Linked DNA regions of Cyanobium sp. PCC 7001. The protein of the gene in region 1 interacts with the protein of each later gene in a pairwise test. Links are inferred from orthologs where the notes say so. Each region holds a gene or a part of one and is shown on either strand. Other genes may lie near its edges. The genes, in order: sfsA and CPCC7001_RS03545.

Evidence for each region.
Region 2: the proteins of sfsA (region 1) and CPCC7001_RS03545 interact in binary tests that used the Escherichia coli proteins (3 or more experiments, as listed by UniProt). The link is inferred for Cyanobium sp. PCC 7001 from one-to-one orthologs.

The regions. Positions count from the first base shown.
Region 1 is NZ_DS990556.1:1,686,322-1,694,305, forward strand. What follows is about bases 1,627-4,555. They hold sfsA (DNA/RNA nuclease SfsA), read left to right. Parts: upstream 1,627-2,668; coding sequence 2,669-3,442; downstream 3,443-4,555. Other genes in these bases: murJ (murein biosynthesis integral membrane protein MurJ), read right to left, coding at 1,627-2,592; CPCC7001_RS08450 (4-hydroxy-3-methylbut-2-enyl diphosphate reductase), read left to right, coding at 3,469-4,555. Also shown: CPCC7001_RS08425 (hypothetical protein), read left to right, coding at 95-334; CPCC7001_RS08430 (DUF3181 family protein), read left to right, coding at 331-621; CPCC7001_RS08435 (hypothetical protein), read left to right, coding at 646-915; more of murJ, read right to left, coding at 970-1,626; more of CPCC7001_RS08450, read left to right, coding at 4,556-4,695; CPCC7001_RS08455 (DUF1997 domain-containing protein), read left to right, coding at 4,851-5,558; CPCC7001_RS08460 (DUF4079 domain-containing protein), read right to left, coding at 5,562-6,029; purH (bifunctional phosphoribosylaminoimidazolecarboxamide formyltransferase/IMP cyclohydrolase), read right to left, coding at 6,108-7,667; CPCC7001_RS08470 (alpha/beta hydrolase), read left to right, coding at 7,789-7,984. UniProt on the Escherichia coli protein: Binds to DNA non-specifically. Could be a regulatory factor involved in maltose metabolism.
Region 2 is NZ_DS990556.1:718,955-726,850, forward strand. The notes cover bases 5,056-7,896. They hold CPCC7001_RS03545 (glutamate-5-semialdehyde dehydrogenase), read right to left. Parts: upstream 7,238-7,896; coding sequence 5,873-7,237; downstream 5,056-5,872. Other genes in these bases: CPCC7001_RS03535 (polysaccharide pyruvyl transferase family protein), read right to left, coding at 5,056-5,476; CPCC7001_RS03540 (dihydroneopterin aldolase), read right to left, coding at 5,469-5,876; CPCC7001_RS03550 (ROK family protein), read right to left, coding at 7,245-7,896. Outside these bases: CPCC7001_RS03510 (M3 family metallopeptidase), read left to right, coding at 1-259; CPCC7001_RS03515 (phosphotransferase enzyme family protein), read left to right, coding at 307-1,422; CPCC7001_RS13940 (DOMON-like domain-containing protein), read left to right, coding at 1,422-2,030; CPCC7001_RS14985 (hypothetical protein), read left to right, coding at 2,027-3,046; CPCC7001_RS14340 (glycosyltransferase family 39 protein), read right to left, coding at 2,931-4,418; more of CPCC7001_RS03535, read right to left, coding at 4,475-5,055. UniProt on the Escherichia coli protein: Catalyzes the NADPH-dependent reduction of L-glutamate 5-phosphate into L-glutamate 5-semialdehyde and phosphate. The product spontaneously undergoes cyclization to form 1-pyrroline-5-carboxylate.

The DNA.
Region 1 (7,984 bases):
TTCTCAGCGCACGGAGGGCCCATCCGTCAAACGGTCCGCCTGCGATTCCATCAACCTGTGATTGCGCCCTCCGGCGATCCCACCGAGCTTTCCCATGCCCATCCGCTGGTACGGACCCGCCAACCCCGAGGACCCCACCTTCCGGCATTTCGAGCGGATCGTGAATTTCACCCTCCACGCCGCCCTGTTCTCGGCGATCAACAGCGGGCTGTGGGTGGTGCAGGAACTGCGCCACCCCTGGGGACATCTGGGTGTGTTCAGCCTGGTGTGGCTGGCGGCCCTGCTGGTGCACGCTGGAGTGGTCGTGACCCTGCGTCCCCGCAACCAAGCATGAGCCTCTCCGCCGGCGACCTCAAGGACCTGGAAGTGGCCCTGGCCGACAGGCTCTACCTGCAGGTGGCGGGCTGGCACCTCTACCTCGGGGATGCCGGACTGGCCCAGGAGCTGGCGATCGAGTGCGCCGCCCGGCTGCAGGCCGGCAGTAGCGTGTGCGCCCGCCAGGCGCTGGAGGCCGTGCAGGTGCCGATCGGAGGCGGCACCACCCGCCTGCCTCTGGCCCGGCTGGTGCCTGCTGGTCAGCTGCGCGACCTCGAGGAGGTGCTGGAGCCTTTTTGCCGATAGTGTTGCGGCCATTGCGAGCGGGCCGTGCTGCTGATCGAGGTCACCAACGCCCGCGAGGTCGTGGGCCAGCGCCTCGGTCGCCTCGGCAGCCGCCTGATCGGCAAGGTGGTGGATGCCGAGGCCCAGGTGGAGAAAGCCCTCATCCAGGAGCTGGAAACCGCCTTCCGCGAGTTCGGCATCGAGGCCCGCATCGTGTCGGTGCAGGGCCCGCAGCTGCTGGGCCGTTCCCACCTGGAGCTGCCGCTGCAGGTGCGGGAGGACCGGCAGGTGGGGCCCCAGAGCCTCACCTCCTGATCGGCTGAGCAGCTGGGCGGCTGGGCGGCTGGGCGGCTGCGCCGGTCCCGGCCCTCAGCGGCGGCCCAGTTTCGGCAGGCGGCGGCTGAACTGGCTCACCACCTGCTCCGCCTCGGGCACCCCGGCCCTGTGGGCGAGAAGGCCGTACACCAGCAGCCCCAAGCTGCCGCTCAGGCCCGTCTGCAGCAGCCGCCCCAGCAGGCCTGTCGGCCAGCCCACGTAGGTGGCCAACGCCCAGGCCGCCGCGGCACCGAGCAGCGCCGCGCCCAGCAGCAGGCCGCTGTCCCGGCCCCAGGCCAGCAACGGCAGGCCATGCAGCCGCACCTGCAGGGCCAGCAGCAGCCCGGCACAGGTGATCAGGTTCACCGCCACCGTGGCGAGCACCAGCCCGGCGGCGCCGGCGTAGAGCACCGGCAGCAGCTGCTGGCCCCAGGGCGTGGGCCCGCCCACGAAGGCCCAGCAGAAGAGGGCGTTGAGGCCGATCCCCGCCAGGGACCAGCGGAAGGGGGTGACGCCGTCGCCAAGGGCGTAGAAGACGCGCACGAGCACGTCGCGGGCCAGGTAGGCCGGCATGCCGATGCCGTAGGCCATCAGAAGCTGGCCCACCAGGGTGGCGGCGCCGGCATCGAAGGCGCCGCGCTCGTAGATCAGGGCCACGATCGGCACGGCCAGCGCCGCCATCAGGGCCCCGAGCGGCAGCATCGAGGCGTTGGAGAGCATCAGGCCCTGTCGGATGCGGGCCACCAGCTCCGGGCGGTCGCCCGGCGCCGTCAGGCGGGCATACACCGGCAGCAGCGGCACCAGCAGCGCGTTGGAGATCAACCCCAGGGGCGTCTGCACCAGCAGGTTGGCGTAGCCCAGTCCCGCCGCCGCCGCCGGAATGCCGGAGGCGAAGAACAGCGACACGAACACGTTGATCTGCAGCATGCCCGAGGAAAGCGTGGCCGGCCCCATCACCTGCAGCACCTCCCGCACTCCGGGGTCCTGCCAGTCCCACACCAGCCGGAAGCGGTGCAGACCCTGACGGGCCAGGGCCGGCAGCTGGATCAGCCACTGCAGCACCGCCCCCACCGTGGTGCTGGCGGCCAGCACCACGCCACCGATCAGGGCGTTCTCCGGCAGGGTGATCGCCGAGCCCAGCTGCCACCAGAGCAGGGCCAGGCCGGCGATCACCGCCACGCTGGAGAGCAGCGGACTCACCGAGGGCAACCAGAACTCATCGGCCGCGTTGAGGGCGCCGAAACCCAGACCGATCAGGCCGGCGAACAGGGCCATCGGCGCCATCCAGCGCAGCTCCACCACGGCGATGGCATGGCGCTCCGCGTCCAGACCCGGGCCCACCAGGGTGATGAGCGGATCGGCCGCCACCAGCAGGATCAGGGTGACGACCAGCAGGCCGGCCCCCACCAGGGTGTTGATCGCCGCCAGCACATGGGCCCCCTGCTCGCGGGGGCGTCGGGCCAGCACGCTCACCATGGCGCTGTGGAAGGGCCCGTTGATGCCGCCCAGCAGGATCAGCAGGAAGCCCGGCAGCACATAGGCGTAGTTGTAGGCGTCATAGGCGGCACCCACGCCGAATGCGGCAGCGATGGCCTGCTGCCGCACCAGACCGGCCACCTTGCTGATCGCGGTGGCCACGGCCACGATCAGGGCAATGCGGCGCAGGGATTGGGGCATCGGTCCGGACCGGATGGCCCGTCAGCTCGAGCGGCAGTATGGCGGGCATCCCCCTGGCAGCCCTGCCTTGCCCGTGATGGCCCCGCAGATCCTGGCGTTCCCGCCGCTCGTGGAGGGGGTGCTGCTGAAGCGCTACAAGCGCTTTCTCGCGGATGTTCAGCTCGATGGCGGCGGCGTGGTGACCGCCCATTGCCCCAACACCGGCCCCATGACCGGCGTGCTGCTGCCGGGCGGGCGCGTGCGGCTGCGCCACGACCCCTCGCCCAGCCGCAAGCTGGCCTGGACGTGGGAACAGGCCGAAGTGCCCGGCGCCGGCGGCGAGCCGGTGTGGGTGGGCATCAACACGGCGCTGCCGAACCGGCTGGTGCGGGCCGCGATCGAGGCCGGTTGCCTCGAGGCCGAGCTCGGGCCGATCGGCGGCATCCGGGCCGAGGTGCCCTACGGCGAGGGCCGCCGCAGTCGCATCGATCTGCTGCTCACCCCCGCCGAAGGGGCCCCGGACCCGCGGGCCATCTATCTGGAGGTGAAGAACACCACCTGGACCCGGGGCTCCCTGGCCCTGTTTCCCGACACGGTGACGGAGCGGGGCCAGAAGCATCTGGTGGAGCTCACCGCCCTGCTGCCGGAAGCCCGGGCGGTGCTGCTGCCCTGCCTCAGCCGCGGCGACGTGGACCGCTTCGCGCCGGGCGACTCCGCCGATCCGCGCTACGGCGAGCTGTTCCGCGCCGCCCTGGAGGCGGGCGTGGAGGTGCTGCCGTGCGTGTTCGGCTTCACAGCCACCGGGGTGCACTGGCAGGGCCTGGCGGGCGTGGAACCCCGCGAGCCGGCAGCCTCGCGCCATGCCCCATAGAGTTCCCCCACTGCCCAGGGGCTGCCGTGGATACCCGTGCCTTCAAGCGCTCGCTGCACCATTCGGAGCGCTACAACCGCCGTGGCTTCGGCCTGGGCGAGGAAGTGGCCGGCAGCCTCGAGCAGGCCTACCAGAGCGATCTCGTGGCCAAGCTGCGGGAGAACGGCTACGCGCTGCAGCGGGGAAGGCTCACGGTGCGCCTCGCCGAGGCCTTCGGCTTCTGCTGGGGGGTGGAGCGGGCCGTGGCCATGGCCTACGAAACCCGGCGCCACTATCCGAGCGAACGGATCTGGATCACCAACGAGATCATCCACAACCCCTCGGTGAACGACCATCTGCGCGACATGGACGTGCAGTTCATCCCCGTGGATGAAGGGGTGAAGGACTTCTCCGATGTGGCCAGCGGCGATGTGGTGATCCTGCCGGCCTTCGGCGCCACGGTGCAGGAGATGCAGCTGCTGAACGAACGGGGCTGTCACATCGTGGACACCACCTGTCCCTGGGTGTCCAAGGTGTGGAACACGGTGGAGAAGCACAAGAAGCACGCCTTCACCTCGATCATCCACGGCAAGGTGAAGCACGAGGAAACCCTGGCCACCAGCAGCTTCGCCGGCACCTACCTGGTGGTGCTCGACCTGGCGGAAGCCCAGCTGGTGTGCGACTACGTGCTGCTGGGGGCACGGGATGTGGATGCCGCCACCCGCACGGCGGCGCGGGAGGCCTTCATGGCGCGCTTCGCCAAGGCCTGCTCACCAGGCTTCGACCCCGACCGCGACCTGATCCGGGTGGGTGTGGCCAACCAGACCACCATGCTCAAGAGCGAGACCGAGGAGATCGGCCGGCTGGTGGAGCGCACCATGCTGCAGCGCTACGGCCCCACCGAGCTCAACGAGCACTTCCTGGCCTTCAACACGATCTGCGACGCCACCCAGGAGCGCCAGGACGCCATGTTCTCCCTGGTGGACGAACCGCTGGATCTGATGGTGGTGATCGGGGGGTACAACTCCTCCAACACCACCCACCTGCAGGAAATCGCCGTGAGCCGCGGCATCCGCTCGTTCCACATCGACACGCCGGAGCGCATCGGCCCCGGCAACCGCATCGAGCACAAACCCCTGGGTGGCGAGCTGCAGCTCGAGGAGCCGTTCCTGCCCGCCGGACCGATCCGGGTGGGCATCACCTCGGGAGCCTCCACGCCCGACCGGATCGTGGAAGCGGTGATCGAGCGTCTGATCGATCTCTGCGAGGCCTGAGCCCAGGCCGCCGGAACCCCGGGTCAAGCGGCCCTTTCTGCTGTCGCGCTCGCTGCCGCCGGCCCGGCCGTGGGGCCCTACATTGATGCCGGTTGCAGCCGGGATTCCAGAGGATTCCTGCTCCAATCCCCTTCCCGTAGCTCCGTCCGTCGCTGTTGTCGTCCACCCCCCTGTCGACGGCACCACCCGAGCCGGCCAGCCGCGCCGATGCCCAGGCCCTGCGGCATGCGGAGGATCCGCGGGTGAAGTGCTACCGCAGCCACTTCGCCGATCTGATGGAGATGCGGGCCTCAGACGACACGGTGGCCCAGTATCTGGATCGCCACGAGGGCTGGTTCCGCCGCTGCGCCGCGCCGATGGCCGTGACACCGCTCGGCTCCAACGGCTACAGCCTCACGCTCGGCCGCTTCGGCAACTTCGGTTTCGAGGTGGAACCCACCATCGGGCTCGAACTGCTCCCCCAGAGCCAGGGGGTGTACCGCATCCTCACGGTGCCCGCGGCCGGTGGTGCGGGGAGTATGGAGAGCCTCTACGACGTGGATTTCAAGGCCTCCCTCAGGCTCGACTGCGCCGATGGGGACGCCGATTGCGGCGCTGATCGTGCTGCCGCGCCTACCGAGGCCATGGCCGCTGCTGATGGCCAAACCACCACCCTGGTGCGCTGGGAGCTGGACCTGAGCGTGTGGATCCGCTTGCCCGGGGTGATCACGCTGCTGCCGGAAGGCCTGGTGCAGAGCAGCGGAGAGCATCTGCTGCGCCAGATCGTGCGTCAGATCTCACGGCGCCTCACCTGGAAGGTGCAGGAGGATTTCCACGCCAGCCATGGGCTGGATTGCCCGCCCCGGCGGCGGGCCCAGTTCTGAGCCTCAGGCCGGCCGGTTCTCCCAGATCTTGTTGAGGATCTGCATACCGCTCACGGCCTGCCAGAGGAACAGGGTCACCAGCAGCATGTTGAGGCCCACATGGGCCTTGCGGGCGATCAGGTTGCCCTGCTGCATCAGCGGCGTGAGCGAGGCGGCCAGCACGACCATGCAGGTCATGCCGATGCCCACCAGCAGGTGGGGACCCACGAACAGCTTGCCGTTGTTCAGGTAAGTGACGGCCATGCCGCCGAAGGCGCCCAGCACCAGCAGGGCCAGCAGGATGCTGCCCAGCTGGAAATGGCGCTTGGCGTACTGACCCTTGATCAGCTGCTTGCGGGTCTCGGCGTCGGGGGCCGTGCGGGTTTTCTTGGCCTTGATGCCGAGAAACAGTCCGTAGCCGGCCACCCCCAGCAGGCTCCACATCATCAGGGGGTGGAGGAAGTTGAGGTAGTAGGCGATCGACTCAGGCATGGCGTGGCCGGGGGACGAAGAGGAGGAAGAGGTGTTGGAGCGAAACTACAACTGAGCCGGGGGGCTGTGCTGCCCCCTTCAGTGCAGGAAGTGCCGACGCCCGGTCACCACCATCGCCAGGCCCAGCTCATCGCAGGCCTGGATCGAATCCTTGTCGCGAACGCTGCCACCGGGCTGGATCACCGCACGCACGCCGTAGCCCGCCGCCAGCCGCACCGTGTCATCGAACGGGAAGAAGCCATCGCTGGCCAGCACGGCCCCGTTGGCCCGCTCCCCGGCGGCCTCGAGGGCCAGCCGGGCTGAGCCCACCCGGTTCATCTGCCCGGCGCCCACCCCGAGGCTCTGGCCGTCGCGCGCCACGGTGATGGCGTTGGAGCGCACATGCCGCACCAGCTTCCAGGCGAAGCGGAGATCGGCGAGTTCCTGGGGGGTGGGCTGGCGGACACTCACCACCTCCCAGCTGCTCTGCTCCACCGGCCGATCGTCGAGATCCTGGGCGAGCACGCCGCCCAGGACCGTGCGCAACTGCTGGCGGGAGGCCCGCCCGATCGCCTCGGGGGCCAGTTCCAGCAGCCGCAGATTGGCCTTGGCCGCCAGCACCTCCCTGGCTTCGGGCCGGAAGTCCGGAGCCACCACGCACTCCAGGAACAGGCTGGTGAGATGGGCGGCGGTGGCCGCATCCACCGGGGTGTTGAGGGCCACGATGCCGCCGAAGGCGGAGAGGCGGTCGGCCTCGAGGGCACGGGCCAGGGCATCGGCGCAGCCACTGCCGGTGGCCACGCCGCAGGGGTTGGTGTGCTTCACCACCACCGCCGCCGGCTGAGCCGCCGGCCCATAGCCGAACTCGCGCACGGTCGCCAGGGCCGCGTCGAGATCGATGAGGTTGTTGTAGCTCAGCTCCTTGCCCTGCAACTGCAAAGCCCCACCCCAGCCGGCCGCGGCCGCGCTGTACCAGACGGCGCTCTGGTGGGGGTTTTCGCCGTAGCGGAGCGACTGGCGGGCCGGCAGCTCCAGCCTCAGGGGCGGGCTGGCGAGCTCTCCTTCTGCCTCTGGCTGGGCGATTGTGCTGGCCAGCCAGCGGCTGATGGCCGCGTCGTAGGCGGCGGTGTGCTCGAAGGCCGCCAGGGCGAGGCCACGCCGCAGCTCCTGGGTGAGCTCGCCACGGCGCAGGGCCTCCAGAAAGGCCGGGTACTGGGCCGGACTGGTGAGCACGACCACATCGGCATGGTTCTTGGCGGCGGCCCGCACCATGGCCGGGCCGCCGATGTCGATGGTCTCGATCGCGGTGTCGAACGGCACCGCCGGATCGGCGACCGTTTCCCGGAAGGGGTACAGGTTCACCACCACCACGTCGATCGGGGGAATCTCCTGGGCCTGCAGATCGACCTGGTGGGAGGGGTCGTCGCGCCGGGCCAGGATGCCGCCATGGACGCGCGGATGGAGGGTCTTCACCCGGCCCCCCAGGATCTCAGGCGCGCCGGTGTGATCGGCCACCTTGGTCACCGCCAGACCGGCCTGCTTCAATGCCGCCGCCGTGCCGCCACTGGAGATCAGCTGGAAGCCGGCCTCCAGCAGCCCCTGGGCCAGGGGCACCAGACCGTCCTTGTTGGACACGCTCAGGAGAGCCGTGGGTGCCATGGCTGCAGGTGGGGGTGGCTTTCAGCCAACCTACGCAGCAGCTCCGCCCCGCCCGATGGACGCTGCCTCCACCCCCGACTCCCCCATGCCATCCCCTGGGCCATCCCCGGTGTCATCCCCGGTGCCATCGCAGACCGCTGGGGAGCTCCGGCGCGGACCCGAGCAGGCACAACGGCGGCTGGTGCTGCTGCACGGCTGGGGCGCCGACGCCGACGACCTGCTCGAGCTGGGCTCCCTGCTGGTGGATGACGCCGTCAGCGTGGTGGCCCTGCAGGCACCCGGACTCCACCCCAGCGGCATGGGGCGGCAGTGGTACG
Region 2 (7,896 bases), 960 kb from region 1 along the record:
CTTTGCCGGCGGCTATGCCGCGGGCTACTACTCCTACAAGTGGGCGGAGGTGCTCAGCGCCGACGCCTTCAGCGCCTTCGAGGAAGTGGGTCTGGAGCAGGAGGAGGCGATCGTGGCCACGGGCCGCCGCTTCCGCGACACGGTTCTCAGCCTGGGGGGCAGCCGCTCCCCGGCCGAGGTGTTCGAGGCCTTTCGCGGCCGCCAGCCCAGCAGCGAAGCCCTCATCCGTCATTCGGGCCTGGCGGCCTCCAGCGGCTGAACCGAGGGGCTGCCGGGCCAGGTCAGCCCCTTGGGCAGGATGGGGCGATGGAGTGCACGCTGAGCGACCTGCGCGGCATCGCCGACCGCTTTGCCCTGCCGGCAGCGGTGAGCGCCGTCACACCCCTGGGCAACGGCAACGTCAACGACACCTTCAGGGTGGAGACGGAGAGCGGACAGCGTTTCGTGCTGCAGCGCCTCAACACCCGCGTGTTTCGCCACCCAGAGCAGGTGATGGCCAACATCGTGGCCCTCAACCGCCATGTGGCCGGCCGGGCCCCCCTGACGGCCACGCCGGAGAGACGCTGGGAACTGCCCGAGGCGATTCCGCTGCGCGACGCCACGGCCTTCCAGCTCCGGCATCCGTCGGGGGTGTGGCGGATGCTCAGCCATGTGGACCAGGCCAACACCCACGACACGGTGCTCCACCTCGACCATGCGGCCGAACTGGGCCGGGGCCTGGGCACCTTCCACCGGCTGATCCACGATCTGCCCTGCCGGCAGCTGGCCGACACCCTGGAGGGCTTCCACATCACGCCGGGCTACCTGGCCAGCTTCGATCAGGTGCACGCCGGCCTGACGGGGCGGACGCCCCAGCACCGCTTCGACGCCGATGAGCACCATTGCATCGCCTTCGTGAACCAGAGGCGGGCCCTGGCCGGGGTGCTGGAGCAGGCCAAGGCCGCAGGGGTGCTGCAGCTGCGGCCGATCCACGGCGATCCGAAGGTCAACAACGTGATGCTCGACACCGCCACCGGTCGCGCCGTGGCCCTGGTGGATCTCGACACGGTGAAGCCCGGGCTGGTGCACTACGACATCGGGGACTGCCTGCGCTCCGGCTGCAACCCGGCGGGAGAGGAGAGCCGCGATCTGGAGGCGGTGGTGTTCGATCTCGATCGCTGCCGCGCCATTCTGGGGGGCTATCTGGAGCAGGCCCGCAGTTTCCTCACCGCCGCCGATTTCGACCACCTCCCCGTGGCGGCCCGGTTGATCAGTTTCGAGCTGGGCCTGCGCTTCTTCACCGATCATCTGGCCGGCAACCGCTACTTCAAGGTGAGCCATCCGCGTCACAACCTCGAACGGGCCCTGGTGCAGTTCCGCCTCACCGAAAGCATCGAGGCCCAGGACACCGCCCTGAACGCCCTGATCGAGGAGCTGCGCTGATGGCGCGCCAGACCTTCCGGCTGGTGCCCTTCGAGGCCGGCGGACCGGCCGTGACCATCGACGGCCAGCTCACGCTGGCGGCGGCCATGCCGGGGGAGGGCGCTCCGGTGCTGGAGCTGGCGCTGCTGGTGCGCGACCGGGACCCCGGGGACGGTGCCGGCAACGGTGTGGCCAGCCTGGCCATCCCCGAACTCCTGCCGGACGCCCCCACCGCCGGCGCCGAGGGCCTGCGCCGCGACGGGCTCTGGCAGCACACCTGCCTGGAGTGTTTCGTGGGCCCCGCCGGCCAGCCGCACTACCTGGAGTTCAACCTCGCCCCCCACGGCGCCTGGACTGTGTACGCCCTCGACGGCTACCGGCAGGGGCTGCGGCCCGCTCCCGACTACCGCAGCCTGCCGTTCCGGTGCACCAGCAGCCCCGAGGGCCTGGAGCTGAATCTGCGCTGTGCGCTGCCGCGCGGCTGGAAGGCTGTGGCGTGCCTCGACTGGCAGGTGAGTGCCGTGCTGGAAGACCGCCACGGCAGCCTCAGCTACTGGGCGCTGCGCCATCCCCGCGGGGCCGCGGACTTCCATGACCGGAACCAGTGGGTGCTGGACCAGCCGTTGTGAGCGGAGCGCCGGAGTTCGGAATCGTGGTGGTGCACCGCTCGGCCAGTCCCTACCTGGCGGTGTGCCTGGAGCAGGCCCGGCGCTGCAATCCCCATGTGCCCGTGGTGCTGGCGGGCGACGCCAGCAATGCCGCCTTCGCCGTGGACCGCTTCGTGGCCATCGACCAGCTGCCCCGCTCCGCCGCCCACACCCAGTTCCTGCGCTGCTACCGCCACTACAGCCCGTCCCAGAGCCTGTTGTGGGAGCGCTTCTGCATCGAGCGCTGGTTCGTGGTGCTGGCCGTGATGGAGCTGGAGGGGTTCGAGCGGGTGCTGGCCCTCGATTCCGACGTGCTGCTGTTCTGCGATGCAGCCGAGGAGGCGCAGCGGTGTGCCGCCTACGCCGTGGCCCTGAACCACTGGGACGGGCAGCGGGCGCTGCCCCACTGCACCTTCATCCAGCGGCGCGAGGCCCTCGAGGAGTTCTGCGCCCTGGTGAGCGCCACCTACGCCAGCGAACACCGCCTGGAGGAGCTGAAGCAACGCAACCAGAAGCGGCTCGGCCGCCACTGGATCTCGGACATGTCGCTCTGGCACGCCTGGGCCATGACCACGGCCCGGCCGGTGCTGATCCGGGAGCGGCTGGGGGAGGAGCCGGCGATCTACGACAGCTGCATCGAACACGTGCGGGGCTTCGAGGCGGTGAATCCGCTGCCGCTGCTGGTGCGCCCCTGGAAGCGGCTCGTCTTCGAGCAGGGCCGCGCCTATGGCTTCCGGCGGCACGACGGCCGGCGGGTGCGGTTGCTGTGCGTGCACTACCACGGACGGTTCAAAGCTCTGATGGGGCGCCATGCCCGCGGACAGGCCGATGGTCTGGTGGCAGCCCTGGTGCTGCTGCGGCTGAAGCTGGCGGAGCTGCCCCTCAAGGCCCTGCGCAACTGGCGGAGCTACCTGCGCCGTCTGCTGGCAGGACCACCTGCCCCAGATCGGACGCCTGCACCACGGCCGCTGCAGGAGGACCAGGAGCCCCGGAGCTGAGCGGGGCCGCAACGAAGCAGAGGGGCGTGTCCGGATCCAGGCGCTGGGCCAGGGCGATGGCCTCGCCGAGGCTGGTGGGCGAGCGCACCAGCCGCAGCTGGCTGCCGGGGTGAGCCCACAGGGCCGCCTGCACGCGCGTGGGCCTGTACAGGCGGTACTGATGCCACCAGGTGTCGGCCGCGAGGATGGAGCGGCACGACAGGGCACCTGCCAGCAGCGCGGCCACCAGCAGCAGCACCCCGGCCGGGCGGCTCCCCCTGACGCTCACCAGGCCCCAGAGAGCGCCAGCCACCAGCATCTGGGCGCCCAGCAGGCCCGGCAGCAGGTAGCGGGTCATCTGGGCGTGTCTGCCGCCGGTGGCCAGGTCGCCGGCCTCCAGCACCAGCAGATTGAGCAACAGCAGCAACACCAGCAGCGACCATCCCGGCGACGTCGTTCGCCGCGCCAAGACCAGAGCGCCAGCCCCCGCCAGGGCCAGCACCACCGTGAGTGCCGCAGCGGGCCACCACGGCGGCGGCTGCCCACCCAGATCCACGAAGGGGGCGCTCCAGTGCAGCCCCCGCAGCCAGGCATCCGGCGGGGCCGGCGGCACCACCCGCAGCCAGGCGGTGTGGCGCAGAAACGCCTCCAGCCGCACCCCCAGAATCCACAGCCAGGGCAGGAATGCCACCAGGGCGATCGCCATGGCGGCGCCCCAGCGGCGCCGGTGGCCGGCGGGCTGGCCCGGCAGCAGACCATGGAGGCCATGGCTGAGGGGAACCAGCACGAAGATCAGGCTGGTGTACAGGCCCGCCACGAGGGTGAGCACATAGCTCCAGAACGGCAGCGGGCCCGGGCCCCGTCTGAGGCGCAGCAGGCCCGCACAGGCCAGGGCCGTAAGCAGCACCAGAAGGCTGTAGGGCCGGGCCTCCTGGGCATAGAGAAGCTGCAGCGGCGACACGACGGCCATGCCGGCCGCCAGGGCAGCAAGGCCAAGGGATCCCGATACTTCCCATCCGAGCCAGTACACCGCCGGCACGAGCAGCACACTGAACAGGGCCGAGAGCAGACGCACCGAGACCATGGCCTCGCCGAATCCTTCCCGCACCAGCCGGGCCAGCAGGAAGTAGAGCGGCGGGTGCTCGGGATGGCGCGCCAGTTCCCGCAGGGTCGCACTCCAGCCATGGTCGGCGGAGAGTCGCAGGAACTGCTGCAGCTCACCGGCCGTGAGCTGGGCTGGCGGCTCCAGAGGAGGGAAGCCGGCGGTGCGCAGCGCGGTGTACACCTCGTCGTGGGAGAGCCACTGGTGCCCGGGGTCGTGAAAGCGGAGTGCCGCCGCCGCCACCATCAGCACCAGGAGGCCCCAGCCGGTCCTGGGACGCCAGGGGCTCAACCGGGGTCCCAGTCTCGCCTCACCATCCCGAGCCATCAGCCACTCCCACACAGCCCTCAGCCGGCCTTTTCCTGAACCAGGGCCACAGAGGCCTGGAGCGCCTGGCGGGACAGCAGGAGCATCCGCGCCTGACTGGCGGCGATCGCCTCCAGGGGGCAATCCTCCAGACAACCGCGCATCAAGGCGGCCAGTTGATCCGGGCTGCAGGCCTCAGCGGGGAAGAGGTGGGGCCAGCCGGTGCGGCTGAGCACCTCGGTGAGCTTGCCGCCCCCGGCGATCTGATCCACGGCGATCACGGGCACACCGGCCGCCAGGGCGAGCAGCGAGCCATGCAGCCGGGTGGTGATCACCAGATCCACCCCGTCGAAGGCCGCTTCGATGTCAGCCGCGGAATTGCGGGCCGAAAGCACCGTGTCGATCGGCAGCACGGGGCCGGGGTGATCGGCCAGCACCTGCCTGAACAGGCCCTCCACTGCCGCCGAGCGGTCCCGCGCCGGGCCGTAGTCCTTCTGAGGCCCCCTCAGGCAGAGGCCGATGCGTGCCTGGGCCGGGCTGGCGGGCCGGGGCCGCTCCAAGGGCGGCTGGCAGCGGGCAATGGCCAGATCAAAGGTGGCGGACTCGGTGCCGTCGCGCGCCACCACCCCATCGAGCAGGACATTGAAAGGTCGTTGGCGCTCCAGCAGCGACACCCCGGCGGCGAGCTTGCGGGCATGGCCGCAGGCAGCGAGCAGCCGTCGCACCCGCTTGGTCAGCACCAGCGGCCCGCAGACGAACACCAGCGTGTGCAGCTGGCTGGCCAGCCGCCAGGGCCGGCGGATCGCCAGATGGCTCGGCAGCGCGTGGCTGGGGTGGGAGAGCACGCTGTGGGGCACCCCGGCCGTGCGCAGCGCGGCCGAGAGGTTCTCCACCGCCAGCAGATCGCCAAGGGTGGCGCCCCTGGGCCAGCTGCCCCACCACACCAGCGCCACCGGGGCAGTGGGAGGGGGCTGGCGCCATCCCCGAAGGCCGGCGGGCACCAACCGGGCCAGGCCGGAGGACGAGTGAGCGCGATCAGCCATGGGCACCCTCGAGGCCGAGCAGCGGCGGCGGCCCGGCGGGCCAGTGGCGGCTGCGGCGCACGGCCACCAGGCCCGAGAAGCCCGGCACCGGAGCGGCGCACTTGCGCAGTTCGAGCCACACCGGCACGGGCCCGTACAGGGCCTCCACCCGGGCAAGGATGCGCTCGCTGAAGTGTTCGAGGGTGAGGCACTCCAGACGCGGTGCCAACTGCAGCAGATCGGCGATCAGGCGGCTGTAGTCGAGGCTGGCGGCAAGGGAATCGGCCCGGGCGGCCTCGGCCAGGTCGGCCCCGAGCACCACGTCGAGTTCGAACCGCTGGCCCAGCCGCCGCTCCTGCTCCAGCACCCCCACATGGGCCCACAGGCGCAGGCCCCGCACCACCACCTGATCGCCGCTCACAGGGGCAGGGAACGGTGGGTGAAGCGGCGTTCCCCCTGGGCGTAGTCGGCGGCGATGTGGCCTTCGCCCCGCAGGCGATAGCGGTAGGTCACCAGGCCTTCCAGGCCCACCGGCCCCCGCGGCGGCAGGGTCTGGGTGCTGATGCCCACCTCGGCCCCGAAGCCGTAGCGGAAACCGTCGGCGAAGCGGGTGCTGCAGTTGAGGAACACCCCGGCGCTGTCCACCGCCGCGAGGAAGCGATCGGCCGTGGCTGCATCGGTGGTGCAGATCGCGTCGGTGTGCCTGGATCCGTAGCGGCCGATGTGCTCCAGGGCAGTCTCCAGATCCTCCACCACCTTCACCGCCAGGATCAGATCGGAATACTCCGTGCCCCAGTCGACCTCCGTGGCCGCCACCGGCACCCCCAGGGCCTGACTGGCCCCATCGCCGCGCAGCTCCACCCCGGCCCGGGCGAAGGCGGGGATGGCCAGGGAGAGAAAGGCCGGAGCGATGGCCCGATGCACCAGCAGGGTTTCGATGGCGTTGCAGGCCGCCGGGTACTGGGTCTTGGCATCGAGGGCCACCCGCAGGGCCTGCTCCGGATCGGCGGCGGCATCGACATAGAGGTGGCACACCCCATCGGCGTGGCCCAGCACCGGGATGCGGGTGTTGTCCTGGATGAAGCGCACGAGGGCATTGGAGCCCCGGGGGATGATCAGGTCCACCAGGCCATCCAGCTTCAGCAAGGCCAGGCTCTCCTCCCGGCTGGTGAGCAGGGTGAGGGCCTCCGGCGCCACGGCGCTGCGGCCCAGCCCCGTCTGCAGGGCGGCGAGGATGGCCCCGCAGCTGCGGCTGGCCTCCCGGCCGCCCTTCAAGATGGCGCCATTGCCGGAGCGGATGGCCAGGGAGGCGATCTGCATCACCGCATCGGGCCGGGCCTCGAAGATCACCCCCACCACCCCGAGGGGCACGCTGAGCCGCTCCAGCACCAGTCCCTGATCCAGTTCCGTATGGAGCTGGCGCCGTCCCACCGGGTCTGGCAGACCAGCCACCTGGCGCACGCCGGCGATCGCCCCATCGAGCTTGGCGGCATCGAGCTTGAGCCGCGCCACCAGGGCAGGCGCCAGGCCATTGCCGGCGGCAGCCTCCAGATCGGCCTGGTTGGCGGCCAGGATCGAGGGGCGGGCCTGCTCCAGCGCCTCGGCCATCGCCAGCACGGCCTGCTGGCGGGCCCCATCGCCGCACTGGCCCAGGGCCATGGCGCAACGGCGCACGGTGGCGGCCCGCTGCAGCAGCTCGGGGCTCGGATCGGGAACGGCAGCCGCCGGAGCGGCGGTGCCCGGCGGGCCGGATCCGGGCGGCGGTGTGGCGGTGACGGTCATGCCCCCATCATCCCAAGCGGACGGACTGGAGCCGTTGGAAGGCCAGCCGGGCGGCCCCCAGCCGGCCGGCCCCGTTGCCGAGGGCGCAGCGCTCGATCCGCAGACCCTCGCGGCTCACCTCCAGCACCCGCTGCTCCACCTGCTCCCAGACGGCCGGCAGGAAGTGGTGGCTGGCGCCGCTGAGTCCCCCTCCCAGCAGCACCAGCTCCGGGGTGAGCACGTAGAGCAGCGAACTCAGGCCGGTGCCTAGCAACCGCCCGTAGGCCCGCCACACCGCCAGGGCCTCGCCATCGCCGCCATCGGCGCGGCGGCAGAGCTCCTCGGGATCCAGGCCGCTGAGCCGGCCCAGACCGCCGATGCTGCAATAGCTCTCCAGAGAGCCCCGGTTGCCGCTGTTGCAGGCGGGGCCATCGGGCTGGATCCCGATCAGGCCGGGCTCGGCCGCAGCCCCGCCATGGCCGGTGAACAGCTCGCCTCCCAGCAGCACCGCTCCACCCACGCCCGTGCCGAGGGTGAGGAGCAGCACATCCGCGCTGCCCCGGGCGGCACCCTGCCAGAGCTCGCCGATCAGCGCACAGTCGGCGTCGTTGGCCAGGGTGACGCGCCGCTCCAGCAGCGGCTCGAGCCAGTCCGCCAGGGGCACATCCCGCCAGCCCGGC